DNA from 4 places in the Streptomyces sp. NPDC093252 genome. Region 1 is predicted to be linked to each of the others. Evidence: riboswitches for the same ligand, from Rfam matches in the RefSeq annotation. Region 1 holds a riboswitch; each other region holds the start of a gene.
What was found. A riboswitch is a leader RNA that binds a small molecule or an ion and turns the genes downstream of it on or off. The one in region 1 is predicted to bind cobalamin.

Region 2: it holds a riboswitch for cobalamin, as region 1 does, so the genes downstream of both, AB0O01_RS16085 (energy-coupling factor ABC transporter permease) here and metE (5-methyltetrahydropteroyltriglutamate--homocysteine S-methyltransferase) in region 1, are expected to answer to the same signal.
Region 3: it holds a riboswitch for cobalamin, as region 1 does, so the genes downstream of both, AB0O01_RS22895 (ribonucleoside-diphosphate reductase subunit alpha) here and metE (5-methyltetrahydropteroyltriglutamate--homocysteine S-methyltransferase) in region 1, are expected to answer to the same signal.
Region 4: it holds a riboswitch for cobalamin, as region 1 does, so the genes downstream of both, AB0O01_RS02680 (ABC transporter substrate-binding protein) here and metE (5-methyltetrahydropteroyltriglutamate--homocysteine S-methyltransferase) in region 1, are expected to answer to the same signal.

Annotation. Positions count from the first base shown of each region.
Region 1 covers NZ_JBFBEM010000007.1:325,317-332,721, reverse strand. The annotation lists gene AB0O01_RS17245 (tryptophan dimethylallyltransferase family protein) at 1-533, shown strand, start outside; gene AB0O01_RS17240 (methyltransferase domain-containing protein) at 535-1,350, shown strand; gene AB0O01_RS17235 (type III polyketide synthase) at 1,597-2,814, shown strand; gene AB0O01_RS17230 (cupin domain-containing protein) at 2,981-3,541, shown strand; cobalamin riboswitch at 3,628-3,851, shown strand; gene metE (5-methyltetrahydropteroyltriglutamate--homocysteine S-methyltransferase) at 4,020-6,332, shown strand; gene lysA (diaminopimelate decarboxylase) at 6,548-7,405, opposite strand, start outside.
Region 2 covers NZ_JBFBEM010000007.1:16,974-24,378, reverse strand. The annotation lists gene AB0O01_RS16110 (hypothetical protein) at 186-431, shown strand; gene AB0O01_RS16105 (DUF6099 family protein) at 719-1,192, opposite strand; gene AB0O01_RS16100 (nucleotide pyrophosphohydrolase) at 1,458-1,826, opposite strand; gene AB0O01_RS16095 (cell division protein SepF) at 1,864-2,253, opposite strand; gene AB0O01_RS16090 (DUF4142 domain-containing protein) at 2,519-3,298, shown strand; cobalamin riboswitch at 3,340-3,525, shown strand; gene AB0O01_RS16085 (energy-coupling factor ABC transporter permease) at 3,555-4,265, shown strand; gene AB0O01_RS16080 (energy-coupling factor ABC transporter substrate-binding protein) at 4,298-4,648, shown strand; gene cbiQ (cobalt ECF transporter T component CbiQ) at 4,655-5,413, shown strand; gene AB0O01_RS16070 (ATP-binding cassette domain-containing protein) at 5,410-6,288, shown strand; gene AB0O01_RS16065 (methylmalonyl-CoA mutase subunit beta) at 6,535-7,405, shown strand, end outside.
Region 3 covers NZ_JBFBEM010000010.1:330,329-337,733, forward strand. The annotation lists gene AB0O01_RS22875 (cytochrome P450) at 1-365, shown strand, start outside; gene AB0O01_RS22880 (helix-turn-helix domain-containing protein) at 343-1,308, opposite strand; gene AB0O01_RS22885 (hypothetical protein) at 1,401-1,676, shown strand; gene AB0O01_RS22890 (ribonucleotide-diphosphate reductase subunit beta) at 1,589-2,614, opposite strand; gene AB0O01_RS22895 (ribonucleoside-diphosphate reductase subunit alpha) at 2,605-5,064, opposite strand; cobalamin riboswitch at 5,174-5,327, opposite strand; gene AB0O01_RS22900 (GNAT family N-acetyltransferase) at 5,373-5,894, opposite strand; gene AB0O01_RS22905 (XRE family transcriptional regulator) at 6,037-6,630, opposite strand; gene AB0O01_RS22910 (GntR family transcriptional regulator) at 6,627-7,385, opposite strand.
Region 4 covers NZ_JBFBEM010000001.1:653,482-660,886, reverse strand. The annotation lists gene AB0O01_RS02695 (Ppx/GppA family phosphatase) at 1-552, shown strand, start outside; gene AB0O01_RS02690 (ABC transporter ATP-binding protein) at 754-1,530, opposite strand; gene AB0O01_RS02685 (iron ABC transporter permease) at 1,527-2,603, opposite strand; gene AB0O01_RS02680 (ABC transporter substrate-binding protein) at 2,606-3,616, opposite strand; cobalamin riboswitch at 3,713-3,839, opposite strand; gene AB0O01_RS02675 (class I SAM-dependent methyltransferase) at 3,929-4,678, opposite strand; gene AB0O01_RS02670 (MFS transporter) at 4,675-6,030, opposite strand; partial or broken gene AB0O01_RS02665 (ATP-grasp domain-containing protein) at 6,456-7,405, opposite strand, start outside.

The DNA of each region.
Region 1 (7,405 bases):
ACCTGACCGGCCCGGACACGGCCCGGGTGAAGGTCTACTTCCGCCATCACACCCAGTCGATGGACGAGTTGGACACCGTGGCGGCCCTGGCCCGGCACCACGACCCGCGGCGGGCCGCCCGCGCACGGGCGGTGATCTACGGGCGGGACAGCGGGACCGTGCACAACGAGCCGATGACCTGCCTGGCCTTCCGGACACCCGCCCCCGGCCCCGCCACCGACCCCGCCACCTCCCCCGGCCCCGGTCCCGGCCCCGACCCCGGCCCCGGCCCCGACGAGGCCAATCTCTATCTGCGGCTGCCGGGCAACACCCTCACCGACACCGAGGCCACCGCCCGTATCTCCCGGCTGATGCGACTGGAGGGCGTCGACCCGGGCCCGTACGCCCGGATGGCGCGGCGACTGACGGCGGGGCTGCCGCCCGGTGCGGGTGGCCTCCAGGAACTGTGCAGTTTCCGGACCACCGGGGCGGGAGCACCCGCCGACCTCGGCGTCTATCTCCGGTTCGGCGTCTATGACACCCCGGGGGCCTGACATGCCGCCCGCACCGGACCCCGCGCGGACCCCGGCGCACGGCTCCGCCTCCTACGTGCACGGCTACACCCCCGGGGAGCAGCGACGGCTCATCGAACAGGGCGAGTTCTGGAAGCACCGGCTCATCCTGGACGGTACGGATCTGCCGCCCGGCACCCGGCTGCTCGACGTCGGCTGCGGCGCGGGCGCGGTCCTGGGCGTGCTGGGCGACGCCTTCCCCGGCGTCCAACTGCACGGGGTGGACATCGCCCCGGCGCAGATCGCCTTCGCCCGCTCCTATCTGGGCGCCCGGGGCACACCCGCCGCGCTCTGTGCGGCCGACGCGCGCCGGCTGCCGTTCCCGGACGCCTCCTTCGACCAGGTCTGGATGATGTGGACCCTGGAGCACCTGTCCGAGGACGGGGCGCTGCGGGCGCTCCGGGAGGCCCGGCGGGTCCTGGTGCCGGGCGGCGGGATCACCGTCGTCGAACTGGATTACGGCACCATCCGGGTGGCCCCGGCGACCCCCGCCGTCCGGGCCGCGCTCACCGCGATGGTGGCGGCCATGGGCGCCCACGGGCGGAGCGACGCGGGCACCCAGCTCTGGGGCTGGCTGGAGGAGACCGGCTTCTCGGGGATCCGTCCCGGCGAGCGGCTGTGCGCCTTCCGGGGTGCCGAGGCCCCACCGGTCGCCCACTACTTCGCCGACGCCCTGGAGGCCACCCTGCGCGAGGGGCCCGAAGACCTGGCCCTGCGCCGGGCCCTGACGGAGCTTCGGTCCCCGGGACCCGGCACCTGGCTGCGCTCGGTGATCCACAAGGCCGCCGCGACGGCGTGACCTCCCGGATCCCACCAGAACGCGCCCGGCCCGGTGGGCCCCCGGTTCACCCAGGTGCGGGTGGCGTGCCCCGGCGCGCACCCCGGCCCGGGGCCGGGCGCGTACGCCCTGCCCGGCCGCCTGTACACCCATCTCACGCTATCGGATGCGTTTAGTGTGCTTGTCGCATGTTCCAGGGATATGCCGGGCAAGGACCGGTCTGCCGAGACGGATCTCTGACGCGGTTCATCTCTGAAGGGGGAAACCATGCCTGTCCTGTGCCGCCCCGCGGTAGCCGTGCCCGAATACACGATCACCCATGAACAGACCCTGGGCCTGGCCCGCTCGCTGTACGCGGGGCATGAGCAACTGCCGCTCGCGCTGCGGCTGATCGGGAACACGGGGGTGCGCAAACGCCATATCGTCCAGCCGCTGGACCGCACCCTCAGGCATCCGGGGCTGGAGGCGCGCAACGACACCTACGAGGCGGAGGCCAAGGCACGGGTGCCCGATGTGGTGGAGCGGGCGCTCAAGCACGCCGGGCTGGGGCCCCGGGACATCGATGTGATCATCTATGTGTCCTGCACGGGCTTCATGATGCCCTCGCTGACCGCCTGGATGATCAACGCGCTGGGCTTTCGCAACGACTGCCGGCAGATCCCCATCGCCCAGCTCGGCTGCGCTGCGGGGGGCGCCGCCATCAACCGGGCGCACGACTTCTGCATGGCCCACCCGGGCTCCAACGCCCTCATCGTGGCCTGCGAGTTCTGCTCGCTGTGCTACCAGCCGACCGATCTGACGGTCGGCAACATGCTCTCCAACGGGCTGTTCGGGGACGCGGTGGCGGCGGCCGTGGTGCGCGGGATGGGGGGCACCGGTATCGAACTGGAGGCGAACGGCTCCTATCTGGTGCCGGACAGCGAGGACTGGATCGCCTACCGGGTGCGGCCCACGGGCTTCCACTTCATGCTCGACCGGCGGGTGCCCCGCACCATGGAGCAGCTCGCCCCGGCGCTGACCTCGCTGGCCGCCCAGTACCGGCGGGACGCCAGTGCGCAGAACTTCTATCTGATCCACGCGGGCGGGCCGCGCATCCTGGACGATCTGAGCCACTATCTCGCCGTGCCGCCGGAGATGTTCCGCTTCAGCCGGGCCACGCTCGCCGAGTACGGGAACATCGCGAGCGCGGTGGTGCTGGACGCGCTGCGCCGGCTGTTCGAGGAGGGCGGCTGCGCGCCGGGGGAGCTGGGGATGATCGCCGGGTTCGGGCCCGGTATCACCGCCGAGATCACCCTCGGCCGCTGGACCACCGACAGCCCCGAACCGGCTGCCGAGCAGGGCGCCGGTGCGGGGGTGCGCGCCGATCCGGCCACCGAGACCCCGCGCCCGGCGGGTGACGACGGCACCGGCCCGGTCCGGGTGCCCGCGCAGACCCCGGCACCCACGCCCGGCCCGGCGGCGGTGTCCACGGAGGGTCCGGTATGAGGACAGCCGTGGCCGTCCGGCCCGGGGCCGCGGCTGGGACAGGGATCGGGACCGGGATCGGGACCGGGACCGGGATCGGGACCGGAGCTGGGACCGGGTCCGGGTCCGGGCCAAGGTCAAGGCGGCCCAAGTCCAGGTTCGGGTTCGGGTTCGGGTTCGGCGCGCGGTGACGGGTGGTGGCGGGTCCGCCGGGCCGCTGATCCTGCCGCCCGGCCGGGGGCGGACCGTGGCGGTCGCCGCCCAGCGGGTCACCTTCAAGGTGACCGGCGAGCACTCCCGGGCCGCCTCCACCTTCGAGGTCGTCGTCCCGCCCGGCTTCGACGTGGGCGCCCACACCCACACCCACAGCGAGGAGTTGTTCTACGTCATCGAGGGCGAGCTGGAGGTGCTCGCCTTCGAGCCGCTGGTCCGGACCCCGGACCACTGGCGGGAGTGGGAGTCCGCCGCCGGGGAGCGGGCCGTGCGGGCGGGCCCCGGCACCCTGCTGTTCGTCCCGCCCGGCTGCCCGCACGCCTTCGCCAACTCCGGCCCCGAACCGGCCCGGGTGCTGTTCCAGGCCGCCCCGCCCCCGGCGCACGAGCGGTACTTCGAGGAACTCCTCGACATCCTCGCCGCCGGAGGAGAGATCGATCACTCCGCCATCGCCGCCCTGCGGCTGCGCTACGACGTCCAGCAACTCACCCCGCTGCGCTACGACCCGCCCGCCGCCCCGGTGGACACGGTCTAGGCGCGGCGTTCCCGCTCCCGTGCCGTGCCCGCTCCCCCGGGCACGGCACGGGTGGGACGTCATGTACGGGCGGGGCGCGAGCGGCTAAGGTGACCGGCGTTGCTGGTTCGCCCCGTCCGCCAGGCGGGAGCGTCGCAAGAGGGAACCCGGTGGGAATCCGGGACTGCCCCGCAGCGGTGAGTGGGAACGACCGCCGTCATACGCACTGGGTCCGGGAGAACGGGCCTGGGAAGCGACGGCCAGTAGGGGTCCTGACCTCGTCAGGACGCGCCCGCGAGTCCGAAGACCTGCCAGCGGCCCGTGCGCGAACCACTCGTGCGCGGATATCCCGGTGACCCTCGCGGGCGGGTCGGCGAACAGAGTCAGGCGGACCACCGCGCACCGCAGTCGCGCGGGCCGGGCCGCCCGGTTCCGTCTCCCTTCGCGCCCTCGTCCCGTCGCCGGGATCTCAGGGATTCATCTCGCGAAGGAGATCTCCGTGACAGCCAAGTCCGCAGCCGCGGCAGCACGGGCCACCGTGTACGGCTACCCCCGCCAGGGCCCCCACCGGGAACTGAAGAACGCCGTCGAAGGCTACTGGAAGGGCCGCGTCACCGCCGACGCCCTCCGGGACACCGCCGCCGGACTCCGCCGCAGCAACTGGCGGCAACTCGCCGACGCCGGGATCGACGAGGTCCCCACCGGCGACTTCTCCTACTACGACCACGTCCTCGACACCACCGTCCTGCTCGGCGCGATCCCCGCCCGCCACCGGACCGCCGTCGCGGCCGACCCCCTGGACGGCTACTTCGCCATGGCCCGCGGCACCCAGGATGTCGCGCCGCTGGAGATGACCAAGTGGTTCGACACCAACTACCACTACCTCGTCCCCGAACTGGGCCCGGACACCGCCTTCACCGCCGACCCCGCCAAGCAGGTCACCGAGCTGACGGAAGCCCTCGCCCTGGGCCTCACCCCCCGCCCGGTACTGGTCGGCCCGGTCACCTACCTCCTCCTCGCCAAGCCCGCGCCCGGCGTACCCGCCGACTTCGACCCCCTGACCCTCCTGGACCGGCTCCTGCCCGTGTACGCCGAGATCCTCGCCGACCTCCGCGCGGCCGGCGCCGACTGGGTCCAGCTCGACGAACCCGCCCTCGCCGCGGACCGCACCCCGGCCGAACTCAACGCCGCCGAACGCGCCTACCGGGACCTCGGCACCCGCACCGACCGCCCGAAGCTGCTGGTCGCCTCCTACTTCGACCGCCTCGGCGACGCCCTGCCCGTCCTGGCGAAGGCCCCCGTCGACGGACTGGCCCTGGACTTCACCGACGCCGCCGCGGCCAACCTCGACGCGCTCGCCGCCGCCGGCGGACTGCCCGGCAAGCGCCTGGTCGCCGGAGTCGTCAACGGCCGCAACATCTGGATCAACGACCTCCAGAAGTCACTGTCCACCCTGGGCACCCTCCTCGGCCTCGCCGACCGGGTCGACATCGCCGCCTCCTGCTCCCTCCTGCACGTCCCCCTCGACGCCTCGGCCGAACGGGACATCGCACCCCAGATCAGGCGCTGGCTGGCCTTCGCACAGCAGAAGACCGCCGAGATCGTCACCCTCGCCAAGGGCCTCACCCAGGGCACGGACGCCATCACGGCGGAACTCGCCGCCAACCGCGCCGACCTCGCCTCACGCGCGACCTCGCCGATCACCCACGACCCGGCCGTACGCGACCGGGCCGCCGCCGTCACCGACGCCGACACCCACCGCTCCCTCCCCTACGCCGACCGGACCACCGCCCAGCGCACCCGCCTCGGGCTGCCCCTCCTGCCGACCACCACCATCGGCTCCTTCCCCCAGACCACCGCCCTGCGCACCGCCCGCGCCGACCTGCGCACCGGCCGCATCGACACCGCCGGGTACGAGGAGCGCATCAGGACCGAGATCCGGGACGTCATCTCCTTCCAGGAGAAGGCGGGCCTGGACGTCCTGGTGCACGGCGAGCCCGAACGCAACGACATGGTCCAGTACTTCGCCGAACAGCTCACCGGCTACCTCGCCACCCGCCACGGCTGGGTCCAGTCCTACGGCACCCGGTACGTCCGCCCGCCGGTCCTCGCCGGGGACATCTCCCGCCCCGCACCCATGACCGTCCGCTGGACGACCTACGCCCAGTCACTCACCGACCGCCCCGTCAAGGGCATGCTCACCGGCCCGGTCACCATGCTCGCCTGGTCCTTCGTCCGCGACGACCAGCCCCTCGGCGACACCGCCCGCCAGGTCGCCCTCGCCCTGCGCGACGAGGTGAGCGATCTGGAGGCGGCGGGCACGGCGGTCATCCAGGTCGACGAGCCCGCCCTGCGCGAGACCCTGCCCCTGCGCGCCGCCGACCACCCCGCCTACCTCGCCTGGGCGACGGAGGCGTTCCGCCTGACTACGGCCGTGGTCCGCCCGGACACCCAGATCCACACCCACATGTGCTACGCCGAGTTCGGCGACATCGTCCAGGCCATCGACGACCTCGACGCCGACGTCATCTCCCTCGAAGCGGCCCGCTCCCACATGCAGGTGGCCCGCGAACTCGCCGCCCACGGCTACCCCCGCGAGGCGGGCCCCGGCGTCTACGACATCCACTCCCCCCGCGTCCCCGGCCCCGAAGAGGCGGCGGCCCTCCTGCGCACCGGGCTCAAGGCCATCCCGGCCACCCGCCTCTGGGTCAACCCCGACTGCGGCCTGAAAACCCGAGGCTGGCCGGAAACCCAGGCGGCCCTGGAGAACCTGGTAACAGCAGCCCGCACCCTCCGCGAGGAACTCGCCTGACCGGCGCGCAGCAAGAGAGCGCGGGTCGGAGGGAAACAGCCAACAACTGATCCATCCCCCAGGGGGCGCGGGGAACTGCGTCCCCAGCCCCCACCAACCCGCACCCGCCCGGGAGCCCCCCGGGCGGGCCACCAGACGCAACCCACACCCCCAACCCCAACACCCCCCAGGGGCGCGGGGAACTGCGCAACCAACCCCCACCACCCCCACCCCCTTCACAACCCCACATCCCGCACCCACATATCCCCCACCGACTCCCTCCGCACCAGCACCCGCGCCCGCCCGTCCCTCACCGCGACCACCGGTGGACGGCCGACCATGTTGTACCCGGACGCCATCGACAGGTGATACGCCCCCGCGACCGGCACGGCGAGGAGATCGCCGGGGCGGATGTCCCCGGGGAGTTCGATGTCCGCGGCGAGGACATCGCCCGCCTCGCAGTGCCGGCCCACCACCGTGACCGGCACCGCCGCACCCCCCGCCCGGCCGATCAGCCGGGGCGCGTACCGCACCCCGTACAGCGCCGGACGCGGGTTGTCGCTCATGCCGCCGTCGACGGCGACGTAGGTGTGCGAGCCGGTGTGCTTGACGGCGACGACGTGGTAGAGCGCGATGCCGGCGGGGCCCGCGATGGCCCGGCCGGGTTCGATGATCAGGCGGGGTACGGGCAGACCGGCGGCCGTGCACGCCCCGGTGAGTTCGGCGCGCACCCGGCGGGCGAGGGCGGTGAGGTCGAGGGCGGGCTCGCCGGGGCGGTAGGCGATGCCGTGGCCGCCGCCGAGGTCGAGTTCGGGCAGGGTGACCCCGTGCTGGCGGTGGAGGGCGGCCATCAGCCCGACGAGCCTGCGCACGGCGGCCAGATAGGGCTTGACGCCGGTGATCTGGGAGCCGAGATGGCAGTGCAGCCCGGTCAGTTCCAGTTGGGGCTGGTCCAGGATGCGGGCGATGGCGTGCTGGGCGTAGCCGTCGGAGATCGAGAGGCCGAACTTCTGGTCCTCGGTGCCGGTGCGGATCTTCTCGTGGCCGCCCGCCGAGATCCCGGGCACCACCCGGACCATGACCCTCTGATGCCC
Region 2 (7,405 bases), 310 kb from region 1:
CCGCTCCTCGGTCGGGTGAACTTCGTCCGGGCCCCCGGGGCGGGGTGCCGGGTCCAGTGACCCGCTTCCGCGGTGATCGTTGGCTCGGGCGGAGCCGGAGCGACCGGCGCCCGCACCCGGCCGCCGGACGCCGGGGCGACGTTTCTGAGCGGCCCTGTCGGGGGCCATGGGCCGAGGAGGCCGTCATGTCCGAGGAATCCGGGGAAACCGTGCCGCACCAGGGCGGACCGGCCGAGCCGAAGGGCCTGTTGCAGCAGATGGAGGAACTGATGGCGGCGCTGAGCGCGGATCTCAGCGCCCTGGACGCGGACCTCCAGGCGGCGGCTGCGACGGAGGGCGCACCCGGCGGAGCGAGCGGATATGACCGGCGGAGCGGGACGAGCGGGCAGAGCGGGCAGGACGGGCGGGGGCTCGGCGCGTCGGGAGGGTGAGCGTGCCCGGTCGGCACCGGACGCGTAGCGCAACCGGGCGACCGGCCCACCGTCCCGACCGAGCGTCGGACCGGATGCCCACCGTCCCGACCGAGCATCCGACCGGATGCCCACCGTCCGACCGGCGGGCCTGGGCCGACCGCCGCCAGGGGCCCCGGGCCTCCCGGTCCGGGCGGCCTCGCCCCTGGGCCTCCCGGGCCTCCCGACCCGGCCCCGGGGCCTCCCCGGTCGGCCGACCTCACCCCGGGCCTTCCCAAACCACCCCCGGGCCACCCCGGCCCCCTGGTCTAGCCCGCCTCGCGCTGGGCGAGGGCCGCCGCCTCGCGGTCCGCGAGTTTGCGGAGCATGTCCCGGATCCGGTCGCGGGACTCGTCCGCCGCGTCGATCGCCTCCATGCACTGCCAGTACGTCCCCTCGTCGGCCGCCGAGCTGGCCACGCCAACCAGGGCTATCCCCACCTCGCCGAGGAGTCCGCCGAGGTACATCAGGGCCTGCCGGGCGTCGCCCAGCTCCGTGAGCTGGGCCGCGCGCAGTTCGCCCGGGGCGAGCTTCGGCTCGTCCAGCACTCCGCAGCCGCGGCCCGCCAGTTCGGTGAGACCGAGGGCCTCACCCCGCAGCTCCGGCGGTCCGAAGACCGCGAGTCTGCTGCCGATCGCCTGTGCCAGACACTGCGCCTGCCACACCTCTGCCAAGGTCTCCGATATGCCGCCGTCCACCGCCAGCGCCCGCCTGCTCGTCACGATGAGCCGCACCGCGTCCATGGGCTGCCCCGTCTGTCCGCCCGAACTCCGCTGTCCACTACCCAGAGTGAGGGTGAGTGAGACGAAAAGCCAGAGGAAGACGGAAATCTGCGGACACTAATTCAGATTCGCCCCACGAATTGATTACGGAGGGTAGTAACGGAGTGATCGAGTCCCCGAGTTGTCCGGACTCGTCTGGCTTTTCGCCGACCGCCGCCCCCGTCACTCACGGCACAGCGGCCCGTGCGGAGCGGGGTGCTCACGGCGCGGGGCGCCGGGGCGGTGCTCACGGCGCGGGGAAGCGATGTTCGTTGCGGTCGATCTTCGCGTCCAGCGCGGCGAGCGGATCCACCCCGAGCACCTCGCACAACTGGAGGAGATACGCCAGCACATCGGCGACCTCGTCCCGCACCCGGTGCGCGGTGTCCGGGTCGTCCATCACCCGCGCCGACTCCTCCGGCGTCAGCCACTGGAAGATCTCGACCAGTTCGGACGCCTCCACGCTGAGCGCGGAGACCAGGTTCTTGGGTGTGTGGTAGCGCTGCCAGGCGCGGGCCGCCGCGAACTCGGCGAGGCGGCGCTGAAGGGCGGCGAGGTCGGGCCGGGCGGGGTTTCCGTTCCGGTCGTCGGGGGTGTCACTGTCGCTGTCGCTCATGGGACTCACGGATCAAGGATGTCGGTGTCGGGTGTGGTCAGTGGCCGGGCGCGCCCATGCCCGCCATCAGGCCCTGCACTTCCGTGCCGGGCGGGGTGAGCAGGAACACATTGCGGTCCACCCGGTGCATCCCGCTGTTCAGGCCGAAGACCACGCCGGTACTGAAGTCCAGGACGCGTTTGGCGACATCGGGTTCGGCGCCGGTGAGGTCGAGCAGGACCGGGATGCCGGACATCAGGGTCTCGGCGACCTCGCGGGCGTCGGCGAAGATATTGACCCGCAGCACCACGAAGCGGCGGCGGGCCTCGGTCTCCGCGTCCGGCAGCGCCCGGTGCCCGACGGCCGACGGCCAGGCGTCCCGGCCGCGCAGCGGAACGACCTGGGCGAGCCCCTCCCACTGTTCATCGGTGACATCGCGTCGGTTCACCGGCTCCCCCGATCCGTCTCGTCGTGTCGTGCCATGCGCCGTGTCGTGCCTCGGCACGGCCTGCACCAGCCATTCTTACGCCAAGTCACCCGTTCGGCCCACCAACGACACGGTGTGCGACCGACTCGTACAAAGGTGTGACGTACTGCATAGGGTCCGGCCGGGAAATCCGCGGGTGCGGTGACGATTTTCGGGCACGCGTCCGTATCTCCTGTCGTACCGCGTCGTACGCCGTCGTACGAGTCCGTTCGTGTCAGGAGGCCGCATGCCCTTCTCCCGCACCAAGGTGGGAAGCATCTTCGTCTTCGGTGCCATGGGTCTGACCCTCACCGCGCTCGCCTACCCGGCCATGCTGGGGGTGGAGACCACCACCGAGGACCAGAACCGGATCATCGCCAACACCCCGTGGGGGCCGCTCACCGAGGCGGACCGGGACTTCGTGGTGAAGGTCCGGGCGGCGGGGCTGTGGGAGTACCCGCTGGGCGAACTGGCCATGGAGCGGGGGACGACGGCGGAGATGAAGGAGGCGGGCAAGCATCTGATCGTGGGGCACGCGGGGCTGGACGAGCTGTGCCGCAGGATCGCCCCCGATCTGAACATCACCCTGCCCAACCAGGCGAGCCCGCAGCAGCAGCAGTTCGTGGCGACGGTCGCCGCCGAGCAGGGGAAGTCCTTCGACTCCACGGCCGTGCAGATCATGCGGGTCACCCACGGCCAGATCTTCCCGGTGGTCGCCAAGACCCGGGCCAACACCCGCAACACCCTGGTCCGCCAGCTCGCCGACCTCGCCAACGACACCGTCCTGGACCACATCACCGTCCTGGAGAAGACCGGGCTGGTCAACCACGACCAGGTCAACTTCCAGCAGACGACCTCGCCCAAGCTGCCCAAGGACCAGCTCACCCCGCCGCCCCCGCAGCCCGGGGTGCCCGTGGTGGTGCTCACCCCGCGCCCCGATCTGGGGATCAACACCGCGAATCCGGCGCCGAGTCCGTCGGCGGCGACGGGGGCGGAGGCAGGGGCGGCGGCGGGGCAGACCGGCTGACCCCGCGGTCCGGGCCCGCTTGTCACCGTCCGGTCCGCGCACTACTGTCACCTCGCCTTGGTGAACGGGAAATCCGGTGCGGAACCGGTGCGGCCCTCGCCACTGTGATCGGGAAGTCCTGCTCCGGCCCTCACGGGCAGCCACTGGGTCCCTCGGGACCCGGGAAGGCGGAGCACGGGCGGTGGTACCCGTCAGCCAGGAGACCGGCCAAGGCGCGTCGTCCATCCACGAGGTGCTGGAGAGGGTCTGCTGAGCCATGCACATAGCCGAGGGTTTTCTGCCCCCGGCGCACGCGATCGCCTGGAGTGTCGCGTCGGCGCCGTTCGTCGTCCACGGAGTGAGAACACTCACCCGTGAGGTCAAGGAGCATCCCGAGAGCACCCTGCTGCTCGGGGCGTCCGGGGCCTTCACCTTCGTCCTGTCCGCGCTGAAACTGCCGTCGGTCACCGGGAGTTGCTCCCATCCGACCGGCACCGGTCTCGGCGCCATCCTGTTCCGGCCGCCGATCATGGCGGTGCTGGGCACCATCACCCTGCTGTTCCAGGCGCTGCTGCTGGCCCATGGCGGGCTCACCACGCTGGGCGCCAATGTCTTCTCCATGGCGATCGTCGGGCCCTGGGCCGGGTATGCCGTCTACCGGCTGCTGCGGCGGTCCGGCGCGCCGCTGATGGCGGCGGTGTTCTGCGGCGCGTTCGCCGCCGATCTGTCCACCTACTGCGTGACCAGCGTGCAGCTCGCGCTGGCCTTCCCCGACCCGGGCAGCGGATTCCTGGGCGCGCTCGCCACGTTCGGGTCCATCTTCGCCGTCACCCAGCTTCCGCTCGCGGTGAGCGAGGGGCTGCTGACGGTGCTGGTGATGCGGCTGCTGGTGCAGTCCAGCAAGGGCGAGCTGACCCGGCTGGGCGTGCTGGTCACCGGTACCGGCAAGCGGCAGGCAGAGGGACCGGAACAGGCGGTGGCGCGGTGAAGCGGAACACGAGGATCAAGCGGATCAAGCGGATCAAGAAGAGTACGAGGATCAATCTGCTGTTGCTGCTCGCGGTGGCCGCGCTCGCCGTGCTGCCGCTGGCGCTCGGGCTCGGGGACCACAAGGAGGAGCCGTTCGCCGGGGCGGACGCCGAGGCCGAGACGGCGATCACCGAGATCGAGCCGGACTACGAGCCCTGGTTCTCGCCGCTGTACGAACCGCCGTCCGGGGAGATCGAGTCGGCGCTGTTCGCGGTGCAGGCCGCGATCGGCGCGGGGGTGCTCGCGTACTACTTCGGGCTGCGGCGCGGGCGGCGGCAGGGCGAGGAGCGGGCGGTGGCACCGCCGGTGGAGTCCTCGGGTGACCCCGCCGCGCGGGGCTGAGGCCGGGTGCTGCCGATCGACGCGGCGGCGCACGGCAGCCGCTGGCGCCGCCGTCATCCCGTCGACAAGGCCGTGCTCGGTTTCGGGCTGACCGCGCTGGCGATCTCGCTGCCGCCCTGGCCCGGTGCCGTGCTGGTGCTGCTCACCGCGCTGGTGCTGCTGCTGGGCCCGGCCGGGGTGCCGGGGCGGCGGCTGTGGCGGGCCTACCGGGTGCCGCTGGGGTTCTGCGTCACGGGCGCGCTGCCGCTGCTGGTGCGGGTGGGCGGAACCGGCGGAACCGGCGGCTTCGTGGGGCTCGCCGAGGGCGGGCCGGTGCGCGCCGCCGAACTGCTGCTGCGGACCTCGGCGGCCTCGCTGGGGGTGCTGCTGTTCGCGTTCACCACACCGATGTCGGATCTGCTGCCCCGGCTGGTGCGGGCCGGGGTGCCGGCGCCGGTGGTGGATGTGGCGCTGGTGACGTACCGGATGAGTTTTCTGCTGCTGGACTCGGTGCGGCGGATCCGGGACGCGCAGGGCGCGCGGCTCGGGCACACCACCCGGGCGGCGCGGTGGCGGTCGCTGGCCGGGCTGGGGGCGACCGCGTTCGTCCGGGCCTTCGACCGGGCGGCCCGGCTCCAGTCCGGGCTGGCCGGGCGCGGCTACGACGGCACGCTCAGGGTCCTGGTCCCCGAGACCCGGGTGTCCGTCCGTTTCACCGCGGTGAGCGCGGCGCTGCTGCTGGCGCTGGCCGCGCTGACCCTCGTCCTGGAAAGGCCCCTGAGATGAACGCCCCCGCCGCCCCCTCCCTCCCCCTCGTCGCCCTGCGCGGTGCCGGTTTCGCCTACGAGGAGGGGCCCCCGGTGTTCGGCGGGCTGGACTTCGCCGTCGCCGAGGGGCGGGCGCTGGCGTTGCTCGGGCGCAACGGCAGCGGCAAGACCACGCTGATGCGGATGCTCAGCGGCGGACTGCGCCCGGCGTCCGGGGAGCTGAGGGTGGAGGGGCGGGTGGTCTCGTACGACCGGGCGGGGCTGACCCGGCTGCGGACCACCGTGCAGTTGGTGGTGCAGGATCCGGACGATCAGCTCTTCGCGGCGTCGGTCGGACAGGATGTGTCGTTCGGGCCGCTGAACCTGGGGCTGCCGGACGCGGAGGTGCGGGCCCGGGTCGCCGAGGCGCTGGCGGCGCTGGACATCGCCGCGCTGGCCGACCGGCCGACCCATCTGCTCTCCTACGGCCAGCGCAAACGGACCGCCATCGCGGGCGCGGTCGCGATGCGGCCCCGGGTGCTGATCCTGGACGAGCCGACCGCCGGACTCGATCCGGACGGACAGGAACGCCTGCTGGAGACCCTGGCCGGGCTGCGGGCCGGGGGCACGACGGTGGTCATGGCGACCCATGACGTCGATCTCGCCCTGCGCTGGGCGGACGACGCGGCCCTCCTCACCCCGGCCGGGGTCCACAGCGGCCCGGCGGCGACCGCCCTCGCCCGGACGGACCTGCTGGCGGCGGCCGGGCTGCGGCTGCCGTGGGGCGTGGCGGCGGCACGGCTGCTGCGGGCACGGGGGCTGCTGGGCGCGGACGAACGGGGCCCGCTGACGGCGGAGGAACTGGCGGCGGTGGGGGGCGGGGCGGGAGTGGGGTCGGGGGGGAACCCGGGGTAGGCCCGGGGTGGGGCCGGGGGTGGAACCCGGGGTGGGGCCGGGCGGCGGCCGGAAGGGCGGGGACACCCCCTGGAGTGCCCGGTCGCGCCCTCTAGAACACCTGGTCGTACCCCCTAGAACGCCTGGTCACACCCCCTAGAACACCTCGTCGCACCCCCTAGAGTGCCTCGTCACACCCCCTAGGAGAAGAAGGTCACAGCCGCGTCCACTGCTGCTCGTTCGGCGTTCTGGCCTAGCATCCGAGCCATGACGGTCCTGCCTGACGACGGGCTCTCCCTGGCCGCCGAGTTCCCCGAAGCGACGCATGAGCAGTGGCAGCGCCTGGTGGCGGGTGTCCTGCGCAAGTCGGGCAAGGAAGTCTCGGGAGCCGCGGCGGAGGACGCCCTGTCCACGCTGCTGGAGGACGGGCTCAGCACTCGTCCCCTCTACACCGCGCGCGACGGCGCGCCCGACCCCGGGCTGCCCGGCTTCGCCCCGTTCGTGCGGGGCGGCACGGCCGCCGGCGGCACCTCCGGCGGCTGGGACGTACGGCAGCGGCACGCGACGGCGGACAACGCGGCCGTGCTCGCCGATCTGGAGAACGGGGTCACCTCGCTGTGGCTGGTGGTCGGGGCGGAGTCCGGGATCCCGGTCTCCGGGCTGGCCGGTGTGCTGGAGGGCGTGTATCTGGATCTGGCGCCGGTCGCCCTCGATGCCGGGCCCGAAGTGGCCGCCGCCGCGCGGGAGTTGCTGCGAATCTCGGCCGAGGGGCGGGTCCTCCCGGCGGCGCTGCGCGGCACCCTCGGCGCCGACCCGCTCGGGCGGGAGGCACGGACCGGTGAGCCGGGTGACCTCACGGAGATCGCCGGTCTGCTGCGGCTGACGGAGGGCAGCGGGCTGCGCCCGGTGACCGTCGACGCCCTGCCGTACCACGAGGCCGGGGGGTCGGCGGCGCAGGAGCTGGGCGCCTCGCTGGCGACCGGGGTGGCGTATCTGCGCGAGCTGACCGGGGCCGGGCTGGGCGCGGCGGAGGCAGCGGCCCGGCTGGACTTCCGGTACGCGGCGACCGCCGACCAGTTCCTGACCATCGCCAAGCTGCGCGCCGCGCGGCGGCTGTGGGCGCGGGTCACCGAGGTGT
Region 3 (7,405 bases), on a different contig from region 1:
GCGGGTATCGCATTCCGGCCGGTGCGGACATCGTCTACAGCCCGTACGCGGTCCAGCGCGATCCGCGGTCGTACGACGAGAACCTCTCCTTCGATCCCGACCGGTGGCTTCCCGGGCGGGCCGAGGACGTTCCGAAATACGCCATGAGCCCGTTCAGCGTCGGCAATCGCAAGTGCCCCAGCGATCACTTCTCGATGGCGCAGCTCTCCCTGATCACGGCGGCGGTGGCCACCCGGTACCGGTTCGAGCAGGTGGCCGGCTCCGACGACGGCACCCGGGTGGGCATCACCCTGCGGCCCAACCGGCTGCTGCTCACCCCGGTGGCGCGCGAGGAACCCGGGGTCAGGCGGCCTCCGGGCCCCTGAAGGTGCGCCGGTAGGCGTTCGGGGTGATCCCCACCGCGCGCAGGAACTGGTGGCGCAGCGCCGCCGCCGAGCCGAACCCGGTCCGCGCGGCGATCCCCTCCACCGTCTCGTCCGTGGCCTCCAGCAGCCGCTGGGCCAGCAGCACCCGCTGCCGCAGGATCCAGCGGTAGGGGGTGGTGCCGGTCTCCTGCTGGAAGCGGCGAGCGAAGGTGCGCGGTGACATCAGCGCCCGCGCGGCGAGCTGCTCGACCGTCATCTCCTCGGCGAGGTGCTGGTCCATCCAGGCCAGCACCCCGCCGACGGTGTCGCAGGCCGAGGCGGGCAGCGGCCGTTCGACGAACTGGGCCTGGCCGCCGTCCCGGTGCGGCGGCACCACCATCCGCCGGGCGATCCGGTTGGCGACATCCGTGCCCTGCTCCTTGCGGACGATGTGCAGACAGGCGTCGATCCCGGCGGCGGTCCCCGCCGAGGTGATCACCGGATCGTCGTCCACATACAGCACGTCCTGCTCGACCCGGGCGCGCGGAAAGCGCCGGGACAGCTCCTCGGCGTGCATCCAGTGGGTGGCGCAGCGCCGCCCGTCCAGCAGCCCGGCGGCGCCCAGCACGAACACCCCGGAGCAGACGCTGAGCACCCGCGCCCCCCGGTCGACCGCCCGGACCAGCGCCTCCAGCAGCGCGGGCGGATAGTCCCGTACGACGTACTCGTTGCCCGCCGGGACGGCGATCAGGTCGGCGCTCTCCAGCCGCTCCAGGCCGTGCTCGGTGGTGAGGGTGAAGCCGGGGACATGGGTGGTCAGGCTGGGGCCGTCGGCGGAGACCACGGCGAAGTCGTAGACCGGCAGTCCCTCCTCGCTGCGGTCCATGCCGAAGACCTCGCAGACGACCCCCAGCTCGAAGGGGTGAGCGCCGTCGAGCAGCACGACGGCCACGTTGTTCAGCATGCCGCCAGTGTGCCGCGCCCTTGGCAGGAAATCGAGGCCGTACGGCAGTCCTGCCACTGTTGGTAAGGAGTATGGGGTCGGACACTGATGTCATGACTAGCGCACAGACAGAAGGACTCATCGGCATGCTGGCCGTTCTCGGCATCCTGCTCCTCGTGATCCTCCCCGCGCTGATCGGCGCGGTGCGCGAGGCGCGCATCGACCGCCAGCTCAGGGAGGCCGAGCGGGGGGAGAACGAACGGGGGGAAACGGGCCGTGCGGAAGCGGGGCGTGCGGACGCTCAGAAGTCCTCGTCCAGGTCCACGGTGCCCTCCACCGCCACCTGGTACGCCGAGGGCCGCCGCTCGAAGAAGTTGGTCAGCTCCTGAACCCCTTGCAGTTCCATGAAGGCGAAGGGGTTCTCGGAGCCGTAGACCGGCGCGAAGCCCAGCCGGGTCAGCCGCTGGTCCGCGACACACTCCAGGTACTGCCGCATCGACTCGGTGTTCATCCCCGGGAGCCCGTCGCCGCACAGGTCGCGCGCGAACTGCAGCTCGGCCTCGACGGCCTCCCGCAGCATGTCGGTGACCTGCTCCTGGAGCCGGTCGTCGAACAGCTCCGGCTCCTCCTTGCGGACGGTGTCGACCACCTCGAACGCGAACGACATGTGCATGGTCTCGTCCCGGAAGACCCAGTTGGTGCCGGTGGCCAGCCCGTGCAGCAGACCCCGGCTGCGGAACCAGTAGACGTAGGCGAAGGCCCCGTAGAAGAACAGCCCCTCGATGCAGGCGGCGAAGCAGATCAGATTCAGCAGGAACCGCCGCCGGTCCGCCGCGCTCTCCAACTGGTCCAGCTTCTCCACCGAGTCCATCCAGCGGAAGCAGAACGCGGCCTTCTCCCGGATGGAGGGGATGCTCTCCACGGCCGCGAAGGCGGCGTTGCGGTCCTCCGGGTCGGGGAGATAGGTGTCCAGCAGCGTCAGATAGAACTGGACGTGCACGGCCTCCTCGAACAACTGCCGGGAGAGATAGAGCCGCGCCTCGGGTGAGTTGATGTGCTTGTAGAGCGTCAGCACCAGGTTGTTGGCCACGATCGAGTCACCGGTCGCGAAGAAGGCGACCAGCCGCCCGATGAGATGCTGCTCGGCCGCGCTGAGCTTCGCCAGATCGGCGACGTCCGAGTGGAGGTCGACCTCCTCGACGGTCCAGGTGTTCTTGATGGCGTCCCGGTAGCGCTCGTAGAAGTCGGGGTAGCGCATCGGGCGGAGCGTCAGCTCGAACCCGGGGTCGAGCAGGTTCTGGCTTCGGTGGGTGGACATCACTGGCATGCCTCGCAGGACTCGGGGTTCTCCAGGGAGCAGGCGACGGCCTCGGGATCGGCGGCCTGCTGCACGGGGATGGACGGCTCGGGGCGGCTGCTCTGCCCCTGGGCGGCGCGCGCGATCCGGGTCGCCGGGCGCGAGCGCAGGTAGTACGTGGTCTTGAGCCCCTGCTTCCAGGCGTAGGCGTACATCGAGGACAGCTTCCCGATGGTCGGCGTCTCCAGGAACAGGTTCAGCGACTGGGCCTGGTCGAGATACGGGGTACGGGCGGCGGCCATGTCGATCAGCCCGCGCTGCGGGATCTCCCAGGCGGTCCGGTACAGCCCCCGCACCTCCTCCGGGATCCACCCGAACCCTTGCACCGACCCATTGGCCTCGCGCAGCGCTTCCCGCGTCCGCGCGTCCCACACCCCCAGATTCTTCAGATCCTGCACCAGATACGAGTTCACCTGAAGAAACTCACCCGACAGCGTCTCGCGCTTGAACAGGTTGGACACCTGCGGCTCGATGCACTCGTACACCCCGGCGATGGAGGCGATGGTCGCGGTCGGGGCGATGGCCAGCAGCAGGGAGTTGCGCAGCCCGGTGACGGCGATCCGCTCGCGCAGCGCCGCCCACCGCTCGGGCCAGGTCGGGGTCACCCCGTAGTGGTCGGGGTGCAGTACCCCGCGCGCGGTACGGGTCTGCTCCCACGCCGGGAGCGGGCCGCCGCGCTCGGCGAGATCGGCGGACGCCTCGTACGCCGCCAGCATGATCCGCTCGGCGATCCGGGTGGACAGCGCCTTCGCCTCCGGCGAGTCGAAGGGCAGCCGCAGCTTGAAGAAGACGTCCTGGAGGCCCATCGCGCCCAGGCCGACCGGCCGCCAGCGGGAGTTGGAGCGGCCCGCCTGCTCGGTCGGGTAGAAGTTGATGTCCACGACCCGGTCGAGGAAGGTCACGGCGGTGCGGACGGTCTCGTCCAGCCGCTCCCAGTCGATGCCGTCCGGCCTGCCCTGATCGACGAAGGCGCCGAGATTGACCGACCCCAGATTGCAGACGGCCGTCTCCCCGTCGTCCGTGACCTCCAGGATCTCCGTGCAGAGGTTGGAGGAGTGGATGACCTGGCCGGGCTCGGCGGTCTGGTTGGCGGTGCGGTTGGCGGCGTCCTTGAAGGTCATCCAGCCGTTGCCGGTCTGCGCGAGGGTCCGCATCATCCGCCCGTACAGCTCGCGGGCGGGGAGGGTCTTACGGGCCAGCCCCTTGGCCTCGGCGGCGCGGTAGGCCGCGTCGAACTCCTCCCCCCACAGATCGACCAGCTCCGGTACATCGGCCGGGGAGAACAGCGACCAGATCCCATCGTCCCCGACCCGCCGCATGAACTCGTCCGGCACCCAGTGGGCGAGGTTGAGATTGTGCGTCCGGCGGGCGTCCTCACCGGTGTTGTCGCGCAGCTCCAGGAACTCCTCGATGTCGGAGTGCCAGGTCTCCAGATACACCGCCGCCGCGCCCTTGCGCCGCCCGCCCTGGTTCACGGCGGCCACGGACGCGTCGAGGGTCTTCAGGAACGGCACGATCCCGTTGGAGTGCCCGTTCGTCCCCCGGATCAGCGAACCGCGCGACCGGATCCGGGAGTACGACAGCCCGATGCCACCGGCGTGCTTGGAGAGCCGGGCGACCTGGTGGTAGCGGTCGTAGATGGAGTCCAGCTCGTCCTTGGGAGAGTCGAGCAGATAGCAGGACGACATCTGCGGGTGGCGCGTGCCGGAGTTGAAGAGGGTGGGGGAGGAGGGGAGGTAGTCCAGCCGGCTCATCAGCCCGTACAGCGCCGTCACCTCGTCCAGCGCGCGGGCACTCCCGTCCTCCGCGAGCCCGGCGGCGACCCGCAGCAGGAAGTGCTGGGGGGTCTCGATCACCTTGCGGGTGATGGGGTGGCGGAGGAGATAACGGCTGTGGAGGGTACGGAGGCCGAAGTAGCCGAAGCGGTCGTCGGCGGTGGGGTCGATGAGCGCGTCGAGGTGGGTGGCGTGCGCCTGTACGAAGGCGTGGGTGCGGTCGGCGATGAGTCTCTCGCGGTGGCCGGTGGCCACGGAGCCGGTGAAGGAGGTCACGCCCTGGGAGGCGGCCTCGGCGGCGATGGAGAGGGTCAGCAGCCGGGCGGCGAGGCGGGAGTAGGCGGGGTCCTCGGAGATCAGCCCGGCGGCGGCCTCGGTCGCCAGCTCCCGCAGCTCCGTCTCGTCCGCACGGGCGGAACGGCCCCGCAGCGCGGCGGCGGCGACCCGGCCGGGGTCGGCGTCGGGGAGGTCGGCGGTGAGGCCGGTGAGGGTGCGGAGGAGGGTGGTGCCGGGGGTGTCGGGGTCCGGGGTGGGAGTGGCTCCGGGGACGGTTGCGGGAGTGACTCCGGGGACGGCTGCGGGGGTGGCTGCTGAAGCCGGGTCTGCTGGCGCGATCGTCACGTGGGGCTCTCCCTCGCTCGGCACGGGGCCTCGGGGAGGGCAGGGGGCGGTGACTCACGAGCGCGGGTGTGTGCCGCGCGCCGCGTCCACCGGCCCATTCCACGAGGCCCGGACGTCATGGCACCCGGGCCGGGTGGCCGGGCGCGCTGTCGGCAGGTCCTCGGACTGACCATGGCGGGACACGGGGCTGAATGGCTCCGCGAATACGCACAAGTACACCGTTGCGGGACAGTTCCGGATTCGCACCGGATTCCCCTGCGGCGACAGCGAGCATGAGCATACATGTAGTGCCCGGCTGTCGTGTCACCCCCAGATGTTGTGTCGCGGTGGTTTCAGAGTGTCAACTCATAGGTGAGGAGAGTGAGGTCGTCCAGGTGCGGGACGGGACTCCAGTCCCGGTGCGGGGTGCGGACGAAACCGAGCCGTTCGTAGAGGCGGTGGGCGGCGTGCATCTCGCTCTGCGTGGACAGCACGATGCGGTGGGCGCCGGCGGCGCGGGTGACGCAGGCGCGGACGAGGGCTTCGCCGATGCCGTGTCCGCGCGCCTTGGGGGCGACGGCGAGCATCCGGATCTCCGCCTCGTCGCCGGTCGCGATGTCGGCCATGGGGGTCGCTCCGCGTGGGACGAAGGTCACGGTGCCGGCGATGCCGTCGGGGAGGTCGGTGAGCCCGTCGGGGGCCTCGGCGACGAGGATCTCGGCGTGGGCGGCTCGGGCGGCGACGTCCTTGAGGACGGGGAGGTAGGGGTCGTCGGGGCCGAAGTCGAGGTAGCCCTCGGTGAGGTAGGTGTCGGCTACGAGGGTGCCCAGGTGGGGGTATTCGGTGGGGGTGGCGGGTCTGATGCGGGTGGTCATGGGGTGAGTTTGGGGGGTGGGGGCGCGGGGTTCTGGGGTGGGGGTGGGGGTGTCGGGTGCGGGTGGTGGTGGGCTGGTCGCGCAGTTCCTCCCCCAGAGGGGGTACCCCCAGCGCCCCTGAGGGGGATGAGGGTGGCGGCGTTTAGAGGGTGGCTGGACGTGCCCGTGACCACAGTTCCTCTGCGTGCTCCCGGAACCGGTCGGCCATGCCTCCGTCGCCGTGCGGGCGCAGATGCAGGAGGGGTGAGTCGTGGCCGACGAGGCGGGCGAGGTGGGGCGTGACGAGGAGGTCGTCGTCGAAGCGGAAGACGCTGAGGCTGACATGGTTCACGGCGTCCTCGGCCGCCGAGTGGCGCAACTCCAGCCCTTCCGAGGTGCCGAGCCGCTGGAGGTGCTCCAGGGTGATGCGGATGCGGGTGGAGACGCTCAGGGCGGTGTCCTCGACGGCCTCGCGCTGCCGGGTGACCTCCCCCTCGGGATCACCGACCAGGAACCGGACCCGGACCCCGGAGGCGACCTTGCGGCGCAGGGTTTCCGGGAACGCCGGGACGGAGGTGAAGAAGAAGTAGTTGGTGTAGCCCGCGAGGAAGATGTCCCGGGTGGCTCTGTCAGCCAGCTCACCCCAGAGCGAGGAAGGTGCGGCGGACCGGTAGGGGTAGGTCTGGAGGATCTCCCGGTCGGCGCCGGTCTTGATGCGGTCCCTGGCCACCCTGGGCAGGCTCCGTGCCCTCCTCATGGCCGGTCGACCCCGAACTCGTACGCGACTTCCCAGCGCACATCCGGCACGACGATGTCCGCCGTCTCGACGGGGCGTCCGTCCGTGTCGTAGTAGGTGCGCTCGATCGTGAGCAGCAGGTCACCGAGGCTGATGCCGAGCAGGTTGGCCTGTTCCTGGGTGGCCCGGCCGGGGCGTGGGATCTCGACGGCGGTGTCGATGACGACGCCGATGGACCTCATGCGCTCGACCACGCCCATGCCCGCGAGCGGACCCATCTCGGGGAGCACGACAGGAGTGCCGTCCGTGATCGCCATGGGCTCCCACGACTCGGAGAGCTGGACCGGCTGACCGTCGCCGAGGAACTCGTACCGCGTGACGACGCAGAGGTCTCCGGGCTCGATGGCCAGGCGCTCCGCGATGCGCTCCGGGGCGGGGGTGCGGGCGGCGCTGTGCGCCTCCCAAGTTCCGTTCTTTCCCTGCTCCTTCATGTCGGCGCGGAACGGTGATCCGCCCCGCTGTTCCCGATGCCGGGAGCGGACCATACGGAGTCGTGGGCGGGGCTTGCGGACGTACGTCCCTGATCCGGCGCGGCCTTCCAGGAGTCCCTCGATGATCAGGCGGTCGACGGCACGCTGGGTGACGTTCCTGCCGACGCCGTATTCGTCGGCGAGCTGCGCGCGCGACGGCAGGCGCTCACCGGCGGCCCATTCTCCCGCGAGGATGCGGGCGCGCAGCACGTTGGCTACCTCAAGGTAGGGCGCCTCTCGGGGCATGGGTGGCTCTCTGATTTCCC
Region 4 (7,405 bases), on a different contig from region 1:
GACATCGGCGGCGGCACCCTCGAAGTGGCCTTCGGCCGGGGCCGCACGCCGGACTTCGCGATCTCCCTGCCGCTCGGCGCGCGACGGCTCACCGACGACTTCCTCGCCCACACCGACCCGCCCGCCCCGGCCGACATCCTCGCCCTGCGCCGCGAGGTGCGCCACCAACTGCGCGACGCCGGGGCACGGATCCGCTGGGAGCATCCGCACACCGCCGTCGGCACCTCACGGACCTTCCAGCAACTGGCCCGGCTGTGCGGGGCCGCGCCGGGGCGCCACGGTCCGTTCGTCCAGCGGGAGGTGGCCCGCGGTGCGTTGCGCTCCGCCATCGACCGGCTGGGGGCGCTGCCCGCCGGTGAACGTGGGGAACTGCCCGGGATCTCGGCTCCGCGGGCGCGGCAGAGTCTGGCCGGGGCGATCGTGGGGCACACGGCGATGAAGCTCAGCGGGCTGAAGACGCTCGCGGTGTGCCCGTGGGCGCTGCGGGAGGGGATTTTGTTGCGGTACTTGGAGGATGGGCCGGAGTGGTGGGGGGATTCTTTTACCGGGTAGGGGGGCTCCGGGTGGGTGGGTAGGTGCGGGTTGTGGGGGTTTTGCGCAGTTCCCCGCGCCCCTGGGTGGGGGGTGGCTGGGTGGAGTGGGTGGGTGCGGGTTGGGGTCGCTCTTCGCGCAGTTCCCCGCGCCCCTCAGGTGCGCAGGTTGCCGGGCCCTCTCAGGTGTGCAGGTTGCCGGGCCCATGGTTGGGGGGTGGGTTCATGTTGTCGGTAGGAAGGTCACCTGGGGGGAATTGGTTCGGGGGTGGATGGTTACCTCGGTTTGTACGCCGTACACCTTGGCCAGGAGGTGGGGGGTGAGGACCTCGGTGGGTGGGCCGGAGGCCGTGACGCGGCCCTCGTGGAGGACGTAGAGGCGGTCGCAGTAGTACGCGGCCAGGTTGAGGTCGTGCAGGGCGACCAGGACCGTGGCGGGCAGGTCCCGCAGCGCGGCGAGGACGGCGAGCTGGTGGCGGATGTCGAGATGGTTGGTCGGCTCGTCCAGCACCAGCAGCGCCGGCTGCTGGGCGAGCGCGCGGGCGATCAGCACCCGCTGCCGCTCACCGCCGGAGAGCTGGTCGAAGGGCCGGTCGGCGAGCGCGGCGGCGTCCACGGTGTCGAGCGCGTCGGCGATCAGGCGCAGATCGTCCCCGGTGTCGCCGTCCAGGAGGCGTTTGTGCGGGGTGCGGCCCATCGCGACCACCTCACGCACCGTCAGATCGAAGTCGGCGCCCGCCTCCTGCACCACCGCCGCCACCGTCCGGGCCAGCCGCCGCACCGGCAGCGTCCAGGCGTCCGCCCCGTCCACCCGGACCGTGCCCGAGGCCGGGCGCAGCACCCGGTACACGGCCCGCAGCAGACTGGACTTGCCGCTGCCGTTCGGGCCGACCAGGCCGATCACCTCGCCCTGCCCGGCGCGCAGCGACACCTCCTCCACCAGCCGCCGGGCGCCCGCGCTGAGCGTGACCGTGTCCACGACGAGTTCGGCCGGGCTCATGCCCCTCCTCGATCCGTACCGCGCCGGGCGTCCCGGCGCATCAGCCACAGGAAGAACGGTCCGCCGCACAGCGCCGTGAGTACCCCGACCGGGATCTCCAGCGGCGCGGCCACCGTCCGGGCCGCCACATCGGCCCAGACCAGGAACACCGCCCCGCCCAGCGCGGCCGTGGGCAGCACCCGGCGGTGGTCGCCGCCCACCAGCAGCCGCACCGCGTGCGGCAGCATCAGGCCGACGAAGCCGATCGGCCCGGCCGCTGCCACCAGCACCCCGGTGACCAGCGACAGCAGCACGAACATCCGGGCCCGGAACCGGGCCACGTCCAGCCCCATCGTGGTCGCCGCCTCCTCACCCGCCAGCAGCAGATTCAGATTCCTGGCCTGCGCCAGCAGCACCGCGATCCCCAGGCCCAGCGCGGCGGACGGCAGCCACAGCGTGTTCCAGTTGACCCCGCCGAGCCCGCCCAGCGTCCAGGCCAGCACCTCGCGCGCCTGGTTGCCCCGGTCGGCGGTGAGCAGCAGCAGATTCATCGCCGCGGTGAGCACCGCCGCGATGGCCACCCCGGCCAGCACCAGCCGTACGGAGGTGATCCGGCCGCCGGTGCGGGCGGTGGCGTACACCAGCAGCAGTGACCCCAGGGCGCCCGCGAAGGCCGCCCCCGACAGCGACACCGGCCCCAGCACGGTCAGTCCGAACACGATCACCATGACCGCCCCCAGCGACGCCCCCGAGGACACCCCGAGGAGATAGGGCTCGGCCAGCGGATTGCGCAGCAGGGCCTGCATCGCCGTTCCCACCACCGCGAGCCCCGCGCCGACCACCGCGCCCAGCAGCACCCGCGGCGCCCGCACGTCCAGCACGATGGTCTCCCGGGCCCCGGACCAGTCCGGCTCGACCCAGCCCGCGCCCAGCGCGTGGGTGACGATCCCCCACACCTGCCCCGGCGGGACCCGCACCGAGCCGATCGCCAGCCCCGCCGTCAGGGAGACCAGCAGGAGCAGGGTGAGGGCGAGCAGCGTCCCGGCGAGGGTCAGCCGCCGCCCCGTCGCCCCGGCCCGGTCGGCGACGGGCACCGTCACTCGAAGCGCTCCGGGTGCAGCGCGGGCGCCAGGTCCTCGACCGCGTACGCCGACCGGATGCCGACCAGGGCGGCGGTCAGCGGCAGCACCGTGAAGCGCCGGTTCTTGATGGCCGGTACGTCCGCGAGGGCGGGCTGCGCCAGCAGGAACTCCTTCTTCCGCTCGACGCTCCCGGCCCCGGCGTAGTCGTAGATCGCGATGACCTCGGGCCTGCGCTCGACGACCTGCTCCCAGGAGACGTCCCCGAAGACCTCGTCCAGGTCGGCGAAGACGTTCTCGCCGCCCGCCAGCCGGATCAGCTCGCTGCCCAGCCCCTTGCCGCCCGCCGTGAACGCCGACTTGTCGCCGCTGTCGTACACGAACACCGGCACCGGATCCGCGCCCCGCACGGCCGCGGTCGCCTTCGCCACCCGGCCCTCCAGCTCGGCTATCAGGTCGTCCGCCCGCTCCGGCACCCCGAAGATGTCGCCGACGGTGCGGATCTCGTCGTAGGTGTCCTTCATGGTCACCGACTGGTTCTCGGCGCAGTACTCGCGGTTGAGGTAGGTGTCGATGCCCGCGTCGGTGAACGCCTTCCGGGAGCGGCCCTCGTTGTCGGCGAAGGCGCTGCCGTAGCCGCCGTAGACCAGGTCGGGTTCGGCCTCCAGGACCGTCTCGAACGACGGTTCCTTCTCGGCCAGTTCCGGGATCGCCTCGAAGTCGGCCCGCAGTTCGGGCAGCACCGCCGAGTCGGGGAACGCGGTGCCGGCCATCCGGTCCTTCAGGCCCAGCGCGAGCAGCAGTTCCGCCGGGTGCTGGTGGATGGTGACGACCCGCTCGGGCGGCGCGTCGTAGGTCGTCGTCACCCCGCAGTTCTCGACGGTGAGGGGGAAACCGGCGGCCGAAGCGGCCGAGGTGCCGGACGGTTTCGGATCGGTGGCCTGCTCGCCGGAGGCGCCGCAGCCGGTGGCGAGCAGCACCGCCGACAGGGCGAGCGCCGCGACCCGGGCGGGCATACGGGCAGGCATACGGGCAGGGGTGGACAGCGGGGGACGGAACGGGCCGTCGTACACGGTGAAGCCTCCTGGGGAGTCCGCGCTCCTCGGAACGGGCCCGCGACAGGCCAGTGTCCTGACTCCCGGATCGACGTTCTCCCCCCGCCTTCCCGCGCCGCGCGCAGTGGCATGCCGAAGGGTGCACTCCCCGGTCACAGTGGCGGGACCGTGCCGGACTCGCACCGGCTTCCTGATTCCCGTCGCGGTGTTGACCTCGTGATCCTACGTTCCGTCCGGCCCTGGTCAAAGGTCGGGCATGTCACACCCCGCGCCCCACCGGACCCCTTACGCCTCGCGGACCGCCCGCAGCACCAGCCGCTCCGCCTCCTCGTCGTAAGGGCGGCCGTCGAAGCCGCCGAAGATCTCCACCCGGCCGAACCCGGCCTCCTCGGCCAGCCGCCGCAGCTCCACCGCGCTGTACACGAACCACACCAGGGTCGCCCGCGTCACCCGCTCGCCCCGCACCAGCACCCAGTCGCTGCGCAGCCGCGCCCAGTCGTCCAGCACGGTGTCCGTCTGCACCATCAGATCCTCCCCGCGCCGCACCACCTTCGGCGGCGTCACCCGGCGGGCCAGCAGTTCCTTGCCCGCGAGGTCCAGCACCAGCGTGCCGCCCGGCACCAGGCAGTCGTACAGGGTGCGCAGCACCCGCGCGTTGTCCGCCGGGTCCTCGAAGTAGCCGAACGAGGTGAACAGATTGAGGACGACGTCGAAGGCGCCGGGCGCGGAGTACGCGCGGGCGTCGGCACGGACATGGGTGACCTCGGCGCCCGCCTCCGCCGCCCGCGCGCGGGCCCGGTCCAGCAGGGGCGCGCTGCGGTCCACCCCGGTCACGGCGTGACCGGCCAGGGCCAGCGGCACGGTGAACACCCCGGCACCGCAGCACAGGTCCAGGACGCGCGAGCCGGGCGGGAAGGCCAGCAGCGGGGAGTCCGCGACGAGTTCGGCGGCCTGGGTGCGGCGCTGTTCGGAGAAGAGGAAGTCATGGAACTCCGACCAGAAGTCGTCGTCCTGGAAGCCGCCGGTCCGGGTCATGAGGGTTCGGTCTCCTTGGTGGGGGTGGGGGACTCGGTCCCCTGGGCCCGGGTCTCCTGGGCCTGGATCTCCTGGGTCCGGGTCTCCTGGGTCCGGGTCCCCTTGGTGGGGGAGGGGGTCTGGGCCTCCTGGGCCGTGGCGGGGGCCCGGGTCCCCTTGGTGGGGGTGGGGATCGCCCCGGTGGGCCGGGGGCGGCGGCGCAGGGTCAGCAGGAGCGGGGGCAGCAGCAGGCACTGGGCGGCGGCCAGCAGCCAGAACGCGCCAGGGTTCCCGGCCTGTTCGCCGAGTCCGTAGAGCTGGCCGCCGACCACCCCGCTCGCGCCCGCGCCGAGCCCGGCCGCCAGCCGCTGCTGGCCGAAGACCACCGCGTCGGAGCGTGGGCTGCGGGCCAGCGCCTCCAGGTCGTTCTTGAGGAACAGCACGATGTCGCCCAGCGTGATCAGTGCCCCGCCCGCCAGCAGCGCCGGACGGCTGCCGACCGCCAGCACCGCGAGCCCGCCCGCCAGCCCGGCGAACCCGACCGCGAGGGCGAGCGCGTACGGCATCCGGCGGATCAGGTCCGACGCGAGCGGCTGGACGACGATCACCAGGGCGAAGCACAGCAGCAGCACCAGGCTGTAGAACTCGGTCGACGCCCGCTCGACCGCGTACACCGCCAGGAAGTGCTGGAAGTGGAAGTAGAGGTAGAAGGCGAGGACGTTGGCGGCGAAGGGGAGGGCCGCGATCCCGGTCAGGAGCCCGCCCGGCACCCCGCCCGGCCGCCCCTCGCCGACCGCGGGGAGCCGCGTGTGCCCGAGGGTGACCAGCGCGAACAGCGCGGTCACCGCGACGAACAGCCCGCCCGGCGCCGACAGCACGAACGGCCCGGCGACCAGCGGACCGACCGCCATCCCGGCGTTGAGTGCCGCGTTGCCCGCCGACAGGAACGCCGGTCGGCGCTCCTCGGCCACCCCGTGCACCAGATACGCCTTGTTGGCGGGCAGATACAGCGCCGCCCCGCAGCAGGTCAGGATGAGCGCCGGGACCGCCAGCGGCGGCCAGCGCAGCGCCGCCAGCATGCCGAGGAACCCGGCCGTGCGGATCACCAGCGCCCACAGCATCGTGCGGCGCAGCCCGATCCGGTCGGCCAGCGCCCCGCCCGCGATCCCGCCGGAGAACTGCACCAGCGCCGCCGCCGCGAGCACCACCCCGACCGTGCCGAGCCCCATCCCCAGCCGCTCGTGCAGGAACACCGACATGAACGGCAGCACCATGAAACTGCCGAGCGGGATCAGGAACGAGCTGAGCAGGAGGAAACGCAGGGGCCCGGAGAGGGCGGCGAGCCACCGCCCACCCGGAACCACCGCACTCATCCGCCGGCCACCCGGGAACCGGGCCCGGAACTGGGCCCGGAACTGGGAGCGGTGCCTGGACCGGGACTTGGACCCGGACCTTGACCGGAACCGGGACCTTGACCGGGACCCGGACCGGAACCGGGACGGGAACCCGGACCTGGACCTTGACCCGGACCGGAGCCGGGGCCGGGGCCCTGACCCGAACCGGGGCCGGAACCCGGACCGGAGCCGGGGCCGGAACCCAGACCCGGACCCGCACCTGGACCTGGACCTTGACCCGGACCGGAACCGGGGCCTTGACCCGAACCGGGGCCGGAACCCAGACCGGAGCCGGGGCCGGAACCCGGACCTGGACCGGAACCCAGACCCGGACCCGCACCCGCACCCGCACCCGGACCTTGACCTTGACCCGGACCGGATCCGGAACCCGGACCCGGGAACGCCTCCGTCAGCACCCGTACCCCGTTCGCGGCGGCCACCGCCCGGTGGGTGGCCAGTTCCGCCGTCTCCGCCTCCGCGTACACGATCCCGGCGTAGCCCCGGCTGTCCGCGAGGTGCTCGACCGGGTCGCCGACCGCCTTCACCGGGTACCAGGCGGGAGCCCCCGGCAGCGCCGCCAGCCGCTCCAGCCCCGCGACCCCCGTGAACACCCCGGGCGCCGCCGGATAGCCCAGCACGAACGCGACCGCGGGACCGCCGGGCGGGTCGGCGTCCATCAGCCCGGGGCGCCGGCCGAGCGCGGCCTCGACCATCGCCTCGTACACATTGACCCCCAGCGCCCGGCACAGCCCCTCGCCGACCAGGGCGCCGCCGATGCGGGGGTTGATCTCCACCAGCTCCGGCCCGTCGTCGGTCAGCACGAACTCCACATGCGCGAACCGGTCGGTGTAGCCGACGGCGGCCAGCAGCGCGTCGAGCCACCCCTCCAGCGCCGTCCGCCGTGCCTCGGGGAACGCCACCGGGAACGCCGTGATCTCCTCCCGGAAGTACGGCTCCGGCGACATCAGCCGGCTGGACACCCCGAGCAGCCGGGTCCGGCCCGCCCAGGTGAGGGTCTCGGCGCTGTAGACCGGCCCGCCGACGTACGGCTCCGCGAAGATCCGCCCCTTCAGCGCCCGCCGCTCCGCCGCCCCGGCCGACGCGGCGAGCGCGGTGTCCAGTTCGGCCTCGTCCCGCACCAGCCACACGTTCTGGCTGCCGGTGCCCGCCGAGTCCTTGAGCACGGCGGGCAGCCCGATCTCCTTGAGAACCGCTTCCCGCAGGTCCCCCGCGTCCGCCGTGACCGCCCGGCCCCGGGACAGCCCGGCCGTGTGCAGCAGCGTGCGGACGGCCGCCTTGTCGCGGGTCAGCCGCAGGACGTCCGGGTCGAGGCCGGGGAGGGCGAAACGGGCGG